Regions from separate parts of the Aliirhizobium sp. YIM B11859 genome, predicted to be linked through region 3. Evidence: predicted binding sites of a transcription regulator. Region 3 holds the regulator's gene; each other region holds the start of a gene.

Region 1 (2,200 bases), on a different contig from region 3:
GTTCCGCTTGACCTCTGGGCAGATTGGGAAGCGGCCGCAGGGCTAAATAAATGGCGAAACGAATTGGCAAAGATACCCCGGCCATCGCCGGCGGACCGCTCGACGTGGACCGCAATTGAGATCCATAGCCAGGCCATCTTGTCGAAATGACTTAAAACTCTTGATTTCGCGCCAGCGCATCAAGCAATTGGCTCGTATTGTCGATCGAAAACTGCACTCTCTCTCCCGGCCAGATCGTCTCCGAATAGGCGATCGGCGTTCCCTTCATGTCGACATCGACCTTTTTCAGCGCAATCACCGGCAGCGACATGGCCTGGTCGAGCTGCCGCGCCTCCTCGGCGGTCGGCATACGCACGATGATATCCGTCCTCAGGCGGATATAGTCGGGAACCCCATATTCAGCGAAAATCACCGAAATGCTGCGGCCGTCGCGCCGCGCATCATCGAAGCCGGGAAAGCGACGGACGGGGTAAAAGGCATTCGAAAAATTGATCGGCTCATCGTCGGCAAAACCGCGACGAACGATGTGATAGACGGGTTCCCCTTGCGGCAGGCGCAAGGCCTCTGCAACCATATTGGGCGCAGCAATCAATTCCTCACGTACCGCCTGCCCTAGAGGCTCGCGCCCCTGCTCCAGCAGGTTCTGTGAAAATCGTGTGCGTTCCGACAGTCGGTAATCGAGGCGGCCTTCACGGACGAACGTGCCACGCCCCTGCTCCACCTGCACCAGGCCGCGGCTTTCCAGATTGGAGATCGCCCTGCGGATCGAATGACGACCGACGCCGAAGCGCTCCATCAGATCCGCCTCCTTGGGGAGCTGGGTTTTCGGAGACAGGCGGCCGGTCAGGATATCACCGGCGAGATCCTCCTCAACCTGCTGCCACTGTCCGTGTACCGATTTTCCCGTCATTCCCATCATCCGATTCTTTTTATGTGATCTTTGGATCATTCGAATGTCCGAAACCTACCCGGCTATGGTGTCGCAATCAAGTGATACACCCAGATACCTGTCATAAACCCGTCAGATAACACGCTTATCGCTGACCCGGACCGAGACGCGCAGAACGACATTCACACGCCTGTCACTGACGCCTCCTAAGAAAACATCCGAATATTTTTACTTTCATCCGAATATCTGGAGTGACAGATGGTGAATATCAATCGTCGGCAATTCGTGGCCGGAGCAACAGTGGCGATCGGCGCGAGCATGGCCTTCACGGATTCTGCTCGCTCCGCCGATGCGACAATCGAGGTCTCGAGCACCTGGGGTTCGGACAAGCCGTTCCAGAAGGTCGTCGACGCCTTCAACGCCAGGAAAACTGGCGTGACCGTCGTCAACCGCTTCGACGGCGACTACGAAACCGCGACGGCCAAGGCTGTCGCCAGCGTGGCCGCCGGCCGCCCGCCGGCGATGATGATCACCGGCTGGAAGTTCGGCTATTTTGCCAAGCGCACGCTCGGCGCCCGCGATCTGCGCGAGATCAATGCCGCCAAGGCGGACGCAATCATCGGCAACTTCCGGTCGTCTGTGCATCCGCTGGTGACGATCGACGGTTCGCTAATCGGCCTTCCCTGGGCGATGTCCACGCCGATCACCTTCATCAACAGCGAATTGTGGAAGGCTGCCGGCCTCGATCCCAATCTTCCCGAGACGATCGACAGTGCATGGCTGTACGAGAATGCCCGCAAGCTCGACGCGGCGCTGAAGGGCAAGCATCCGACGTATCGCTCGGCGCTGGCGCTATCCAACAACGAATGGACCAGCCAGTCCTTCATCCAGAATGCCGGTGGTTACATCATCGACCCGGCCGGCAAGCTCGCACTCAACAGCGCCGAATCGATCGCCGGCATGACGGAATATTGCAAGCCGGCTTTCGATGGCCTGTGGACGCCGGTTAGCGCCAAGGAACAGGATGCCGCATTCGAGGCCGGTGCCCTCGCCATCTGCACGACCAGTTCGACCCGTGCCGTCACCTTCCCGCTTGGTGCCGCCAAGGCGATCACCACCAAGTTCCCGGGCATGCCGGGCCACGCCCGCAACATGAACAGCGGCGGCAACTTCCTCGCCGTCTACACGAAGAACAAGGAACAGGCCGAAGCCTCGCTCGCCTTCCTGGAATTCTGCGCATCGAAAGAAGGCCAGACGATCTGGTCGCAGGTCGGTTACCTCAACACCTCGGTCCATGATGTGCCGCTGATC
Region 2 (2,200 bases), on a different contig from region 3:
ACGCCCGATAGCGTCGGCCCGCTCGGTCCGCACACGGAGCTGCCACGGTTCCCCGATCAGGTGAATGTCATCGAGACGGCCGATGCCGAGCATCCGTTCCGGCTTGCAACGTCGCCGTCGCGCAGCTTCCTGAATTCGAGCTTTGCCGAGACGAAAAGCTCGATCCAGAAGGAAGGCCGGCCTGAGGTGATGATCGAGCCTTCCGATGCTGAACGCCTCGATATCGTCGACGGCGATGTCGTCAGGCTGGGCAATGCGCGCGGAGAAATCCGCCTTCACGCCAAACTCGTCGCCGGCGCAAAGCCGGGTGTCCTGATTGCCGAGGGGCTCTGGCCGAACGACGCGCATATGGACGGGGAGGGCATCAATGTCCTGACCGGTGCCGACCCGGTTGCGCCCTTCGGCGGTGCGGCCGTGCACGACAACAAGGTCTGGCTGCAAAAGGCCTGATCCCGCATCATCAGACGGAACGGAATAATAAGGGCGGACATGATCGACATCGACACTTCCGAAACCGAACGGGTGCGTCTGCTTTCCAGACGAACCTTGTGGAAAGGCTTCGTGCAGCTTGACATGCTGACCTTCGAGCAGCGCATGCCTGACGGGCGCGTCGTGACGATCGAGCGGGAGGTCCATGACCACGGCAATGGCGCTGCCATCCTGCTGCACGACACCCGGGAGGACCACGTCGTACTGGTGCGCCAGTTCCGCCCCGGCGCCTTTGCCAACGGCGAACCCGCCTATATGCTGGAAATCCCGGCCGGGCTTGTGGACGAGGGGGAAGTCGCAGCCGACGCCGTGTTGCGCGAGGCGATGGAGGAAACCGGCTTTCTGGTCGAGAAGGTCCGTTATATCTGCCAGATGTATGTCAGCCCCGGCGCCTTGACCGAGAAGCTGTCGCTGTTTGCAGCAAGCATCGACCTCGAAAGCAAGACAGGCCTTGGCGGCGGACTTGCAGGCGAGGCCGAGGATATCGAGATCGTCATCCTGGGCCTCGACGAGGCTTATGCGATGATTTCCACCGGCGCGATCACGGATGCCAAGACGATCGTCGCGCTGCAATGGGCGATACTGAACCGAACGGAACTGGCCGCCGGCCTGTAGGTCAGCGGGTCTCGATATTAATGTGGATGCTCATGGCGCGTTTCATACGATTGTCACGAAACGCGCCTAACGGCTCCAGCCGACGGTACCGAAAGCATTAGGAGATGATCATGTGGCTCGGCAATTTCACCCTCGTTTTGCCCGACCAGATCATTGATGGCGGTTCGGTCAGGATCGAGGACGGCGCGATCGCCGAAATCCGTTCCGAACCGGTCGCCAATGCCGTCATAGACGGTGGTGGACGTTATCTGATGCCGGGTTTCATCGATCTGCACGGTGACATGATCGAGCGCGAAATTTCCCCGCGCCCCAAGGCGGAGATGCCGATCGATTTCGGTATTCACGAACTCGACAAGAAGCTAGCCGCCCATGGCGTGACGACCGCCTATGCGGCCGTCTCCTTTGCCACCGAAAGCGTCTACGGCAATGTCCGTTCACTGGAAACGACGTCCGCCGTCATCGAGGGCGTCAACCGCCTGCGCGACGATCTGCTGATCGACCACCGCGTTCATGCCCGTTACGAGATCACCAATGTCGGTGCCGCAGCGACCCTGGAGCGCCTGCTCGAAGCCGGCGAGATCGACATGGTGTCGCTGACCGATCACACGCCGGGGCAGGGCCAGTACAACAATATCGAGGCCTATGTGCTGAGCATGTCCGAGCGCCGCTCGATCTCGCTCGGGACCGCGCAGGAAATGATCAACACGCGTATCGAGATGCGGAAGAACCCGGACATCGAGACGCGACTGACGGAAATCGTCGCATTGGCGAAAAAGCATGGATTGTCGCTCGCCTCGCATGATGACGACAGTGTCGAAAAGGTCATCGAGATGTTTGATCTCGGCGTGACGATCAGCGAGTTTCCGGTGACGATGGCCGCTGCCGAGGAAGCCATCCGCCGCGGCCTCTATACATTGATGGGGGCGCCCAATGCGCTGCGTGGCCAGTCCATGTCGGGCAACCTGAGTGCACTTGATGCCGCCAGCGCCGGATTGCTGTCGACCATTGCCGCCGATTACCACCCGGCAGCCTTTGTTCCGGCGGTGTTCAAGCTTGCCGATATCGTGACCGTCGGATTGCCGAAGGCGGTTGCCAT
Region 3 (2,200 bases):
GTGGGCATTGTTTCGGCAACGCTGGCGACCGGATGGAACTATTTCTACAATCTGGGCTTCGATCACTTGATGCAGAAATATCGAGGCGGAACGCAGAAGGGGCTGGCGCTCCGCGTTCTGCATGCCGTGCTGTTCGAGCTCGGCCTGTTGATCGTGCTGATGCCGTTCATCGCCTGGTATCTCGGCATCAGCCTGATGCAGGCGCTGGTGATGGATATATCCTTCGCCCTGTTTTACCTGGTCTATGCGTTCTTCTTCAATATCGCTTATGACCGGCTGTTTCCGCTGCCCGAGTGGCAGAAGGAAGCGAAGGCCTGAGAACTGCCCGGCTAAACAGTTCAGCCCGAGGCGGAGGACCGCGCCCGGGCTGAAAACACAAAGGCAGGCCTGATTTGGAGATCAGGATTCCATCGAATAACCTGCACCGCGGACGGTGCGGATGACATCCTGCATGTTGGAGAAGTTGAGCGCCTTGCGCAGGCGGCCGACATGGACGTCGACAGTGCGTTCGTCGACATAGATGTCATGACCCCAGACGCCATCCAGAAGCTGCGAACGGGAGAAGACGCGGCCCGGCGACACCATCAGGAATTCCAGAAGACGGAATTCCGTCGGGCCGAGTCGAACCTCACGGCTCTTGCGGTGGACGCGGTGGGTTTCGCGATCAAGCTCGATATCGCCACAGCGCAGCACGCTGGAGAGAACCTCGGGCTTGGCGCGGCGCAGCATTGCCTTGACCCGCGCCATCAGCTCCGGCGTCGAGAAGGGCTTGACGACATAGTCGTCGGCGCCGGTCGCAAGACCACGGACCCGCTCGCTTTCCTCGCCCCGGGCCGTCAGCATAATGACCGGAAGCCGCTCGGTTTCCGGCCGCATGCGCAGTCGCCGGCAAAGTTCGATGCCGGAGACGCCAGGCAACATCCAGTCAAGGATCAGCAGGTCGGGTGTGCGCTCCTGCAGCCGGATCTCGGCCTCGTCGCCTCTCAGTATCGTTTCAACCTCGTAGCCCTCGGCTTCGAGATTATAGCGAAGAAGCACGCTCAGTGCTTCTTCGTCTTCCACGACCGCTATTCTTGGCTGCATACTCAATTTGCTCCGTCACATCACCCCAATCGGCTCCCGATCGGGGCTTACTCCGCTATGGCGCCGACCGTGTTCGACGTGTCGTCCTTCGGACGCTCACCTTCGAGCTGCGCACCTGTCGTCATGTAGTAGATGGTTTCAGCGATGTTGGTCGCGTGGTCGCCGATGCGCTCGATATTCTTGGCGCAGAACAGCAGATGCGTGCAGGTGGTGATGTTGCGCGGATCTTCCATCATGTAGGTCAGGAGTTCACGGAACAGCGACGTGTACATCGCGTCGATCTCTTCGTCGCGAAGCCTGATGATTTCCGCCTTTTCAGCCGAACGGCTTGCATAAACGTCCAGCACATCCTTGAGCTGCACCGCAGCAAGATCCGAAAGATGCTCCAGGCCGCGTGCGAGCTTGCGGGGTACACCCGTTCCCTGCACGGCGATAACGCGCTTGGCGGTATTCTTTCCGAGATCGCCAACACGCTCGAGGTCAGCTGCGATACGCAGCGTGCCGATGATTTCGCGCAGGTCGGCAGCCATCGGCTGGCGCTTGGCGATCGTGACGATTGCCTTGTCCTGGATCTCGCGTTCGGCGTGATCGAGAATGACGTCGTCAGAAATCACCTTCTGTGCAAGCGCGGAGTCGGAATTGACCAGCGCACGCACGGCGTCGCCGCACATCTGTTCCGCAAGACCACCCATCTCGGAGATGCGGCGGCGGAGATATTTCAATTCTTCGTCGTAGGCCGACAGGATATGACTTGATACCATTTTCTTGTCCTTAAGATCCGTGAAAGGCAGCAGGCGTCGGCGATCAATCAGCCGAAGCGGCCCATGATGTAGTCCTGGGTGCGCTGGTCATCCGGATTGGTGAACATCTTGTCCGTGTCGTTTTCCTCGACGAGCTGGCCGAGGTGGAACATGGCGGTGCGCTGCGAGACGCGGGCGGCCTGCTGCATCGAATGCGTGACGATGACGATCGTGTAGTTGGCGCGCAGTTCGTGGATCAGTTCCTCGACCTTGGCGGTTGCGATCGGATCGAGTGCCGAGCAGGGCTCGTCCATCAGGATGACTTCCGGCGAGACGGCGATGGCACGCGCAATGCAGAGACGCTGCTGCTGACCGCC
Region 4 (2,200 bases), 140 kb from region 3:
GCGCAGGATGGCGTTGCCCTGCTTGGCACCATCGTCGAGAGCCTGCTGGCCGGTCTTCTTGCCGGCGAGAACGGCTTCCATCTGCTGGTCGAGCACGTCGCGGATCTGGCTGAGGTTACCGAAACGAACGCCCTTGGAGTTTTCGTTCGGGGTGCCGCGCATGATCTGCTTGATGGCGATGTCCGAACCCGGGTTCTTGGCGTAATAACCCTGGCTCTGGCCAAGCTCGTAGGCAGCGTTGGTGATCGGCAGGTAACCGGTGAACTGATGCCAGTCAGCCTGGACTTCCGGCTTGGACAGGTAGGTGAAAAACTTGGCGGCGCCCTTGTAGACGTCGGGGTTCTTCTGGCCGTTCAGGACCCACAGGGTCGCGCCGCCGATGATCGAGTTCTTCGGGTCCTTGGTGACGGTATCGTCATAAGGAAGACCGGAGAAGCCGACCTGGAAGCCCTTGGCATTGTTGATGACGCCGGCGCGCGAGGCGGACGAGTTCATGTACATGGCGCATTGCTGCGAATAGAACATCGGAGCGGCATCCGCACCGGCGCTCGGGCCGCCATACTTATAGACGCCTTCATCCTGCCAGGTCTTCAGCTGGTCCCAGAACTTGGCCTGGGCCGGGCCGTTGAACTTGAACTCTGACTTCAGGCCGCCGAAACCGTTCTGCAGCGTGCCGTAAGGCAGGTTGTTGATGGCGGAGTAGTTTTCCAGACCAACCCAGCTTGCGCCGTAGGACATGGTGAAACCGCACTTGGCAGCGCCGGAAGAGACGATCTTCTTGCTCATCTCGCCCATTTCGGCCCAGGTCTTGGGAGCCACTTCCGGGTCGAGGCCAGCCTTCTTGAAGACGTCCTTGTTGTAATAGAGGATCGGCGTCGACGAGTTGAACGGCATCGACAGGATGTTGCCTTCCGGATCCGAATAGTAACCGGTGACCGGGCCGAGGAACTTCGACGGATCCCAGGCTTCGCCCTGGTCCTTCATCAGCTTGTAGACCGGGTAGACGGCGCCCTTGGCGGCCATCATCGTGCCGGTACCGACTTCGAAGACCTGAACGATGGCCGGCTGCTGGCCGGCGCGGAAAGCGGCGATCGCAGCGGTCAGGGTTTCCGGGTAGGTGCCCTTGAACACCGGAACGATCTTGTAGTCGCTCTGGCTGTCGTTGAACTTCTGAGCGACTTCCTCGAGCTTCTTGCCGAGTTCGCCACCCATGGCATGCCACCAGGTGACTTCCGTCGCGGCGAGCGACGAAGTTGCCGAAAGAGCGACGGCGAGTGCCGCCATAGAAAGCTTTTTGAACATTGTATCGTCCTCTCCGCCTTGGTTGGGATCGAGGATCGCAATAGGGCTGCTTGGTGACAGGACCTTAACAGTTTTGTTTCAGTTTCATGACAGTGCACGGCTTTGCAAAAACTTCATCCACCCGTCAGAATTGAATCTAGAACGCATCGCGAAAATGGCGGGGCAGCTTGCCGGGTATGATAGCGACGATGTCATAACGACAAAAGAGAAGATGTGCGTCGCGCCGCTTCGACAACCAGATATCGCTGGCGGCCCTTATCCGCCGCTGCGTGTCATAACCCACGGCATTCACGGCATCCATCTCGCGGGCACGCGCCTTGACTTCGACGAAAACGATCAGCGCCTTCTTGCGGGCGACGATATCGATCTCGCCCAGCCTGGTACGGTATCGAAATGCCAGGATCCGGTACCCCTTGAACAGGAGATAAACGGCAGCGAGATATTCGGAGACGTGGCCGCGCCGCTCGGCGCGCCGACGTCGATGCCGTCTATCGTCTGCCGTCTCGCTCATCAACCGCCATCCTTGTCCTTCATGCTGACGAGCCTCTGGTAGAGATCCCGCTTCGTGAGACCCGTCAGGCGGGCGGCCTCCGCGGCGGCCTTGGCGGCAGGCATGGAGGCCGCAAGCTCCCCGAGCAGCGCATCGATATCGACATCTTTCGGCACATCCTTTTCGGCAGGAGGACCGATGAGGAAAACAATCTCCCCCTTCACATTGCGTCCATCGAATGCCTGTGCGATGTCGCCGAGAGTGCCGCGGCTTATTTCCTCGAAAGCCTTGGTCAGTTCCCGACCGACGCAGGCCGCCCGGCCCGGACCCAGAACTTCGGTGGCGGATACGAGCGCGGCGGCGATGCGATGCGGAGATTCAAAGAAGATCAGGGTTGCCGGAACCTTG

What was found. Region 3 encodes PhoB, which activates phosphate uptake and scavenging genes when phosphate is short. Its sites were predicted from a motif close to TGTCATNNANCTGTCAT; they were not measured.
Region 1: phnF (phosphonate metabolism transcriptional regulator PhnF) is a predicted target of PhoB. The motif match lies at 1,009-1,025, and genes of this name have one in related genera.
Region 2: AC2GXZ_RS20670 (alpha-D-ribose 1-methylphosphonate 5-triphosphate diphosphatase) is a predicted target of PhoB. The motif match lies at 1,145-1,161, and genes of this name have one in related genera.
Region 4: ugpB (sn-glycerol-3-phosphate ABC transporter substrate-binding protein UgpB) is a predicted target of PhoB. The motif match lies at 1,378-1,394, and genes of this name have one in related genera.

The regions. Positions count from the first base shown of each region.
Region 1 is NZ_JBXHAY010000003.1:569,100-571,299, forward strand. It holds gene phnF (phosphonate metabolism transcriptional regulator PhnF) at 152-910, opposite strand; gene AC2GXZ_RS14970 (extracellular solute-binding protein) at 1,148-2,200, shown strand, end outside.
Region 2 is NZ_JBXHAY010000005.1:246,808-249,007, reverse strand. It holds gene AC2GXZ_RS20680 (molybdopterin-containing oxidoreductase family protein) at 1-450, shown strand, start outside; gene AC2GXZ_RS20675 (NUDIX domain-containing protein) at 490-1,104, shown strand; gene AC2GXZ_RS20670 (alpha-D-ribose 1-methylphosphonate 5-triphosphate diphosphatase) at 1,215-2,200, shown strand, end outside.
Region 3 is NZ_JBXHAY010000002.1:724,073-726,272, forward strand. It holds gene AC2GXZ_RS09710 (PACE efflux transporter) at 1-318, shown strand, start outside; gene phoB (phosphate regulon transcriptional regulator PhoB) at 400-1,083, opposite strand; gene phoU (phosphate signaling complex protein PhoU) at 1,131-1,844, opposite strand; gene pstB (phosphate ABC transporter ATP-binding protein PstB) at 1,892-2,200, opposite strand, start outside.
Region 4 is NZ_JBXHAY010000002.1:862,311-864,510, forward strand. It holds gene ugpB (sn-glycerol-3-phosphate ABC transporter substrate-binding protein UgpB) at 1-1,302, opposite strand, end outside; gene AC2GXZ_RS10385 (YraN family protein) at 1,439-1,813, opposite strand; gene rsmI (16S rRNA (cytidine(1402)-2'-O)-methyltransferase) at 1,813-2,200, opposite strand, start outside.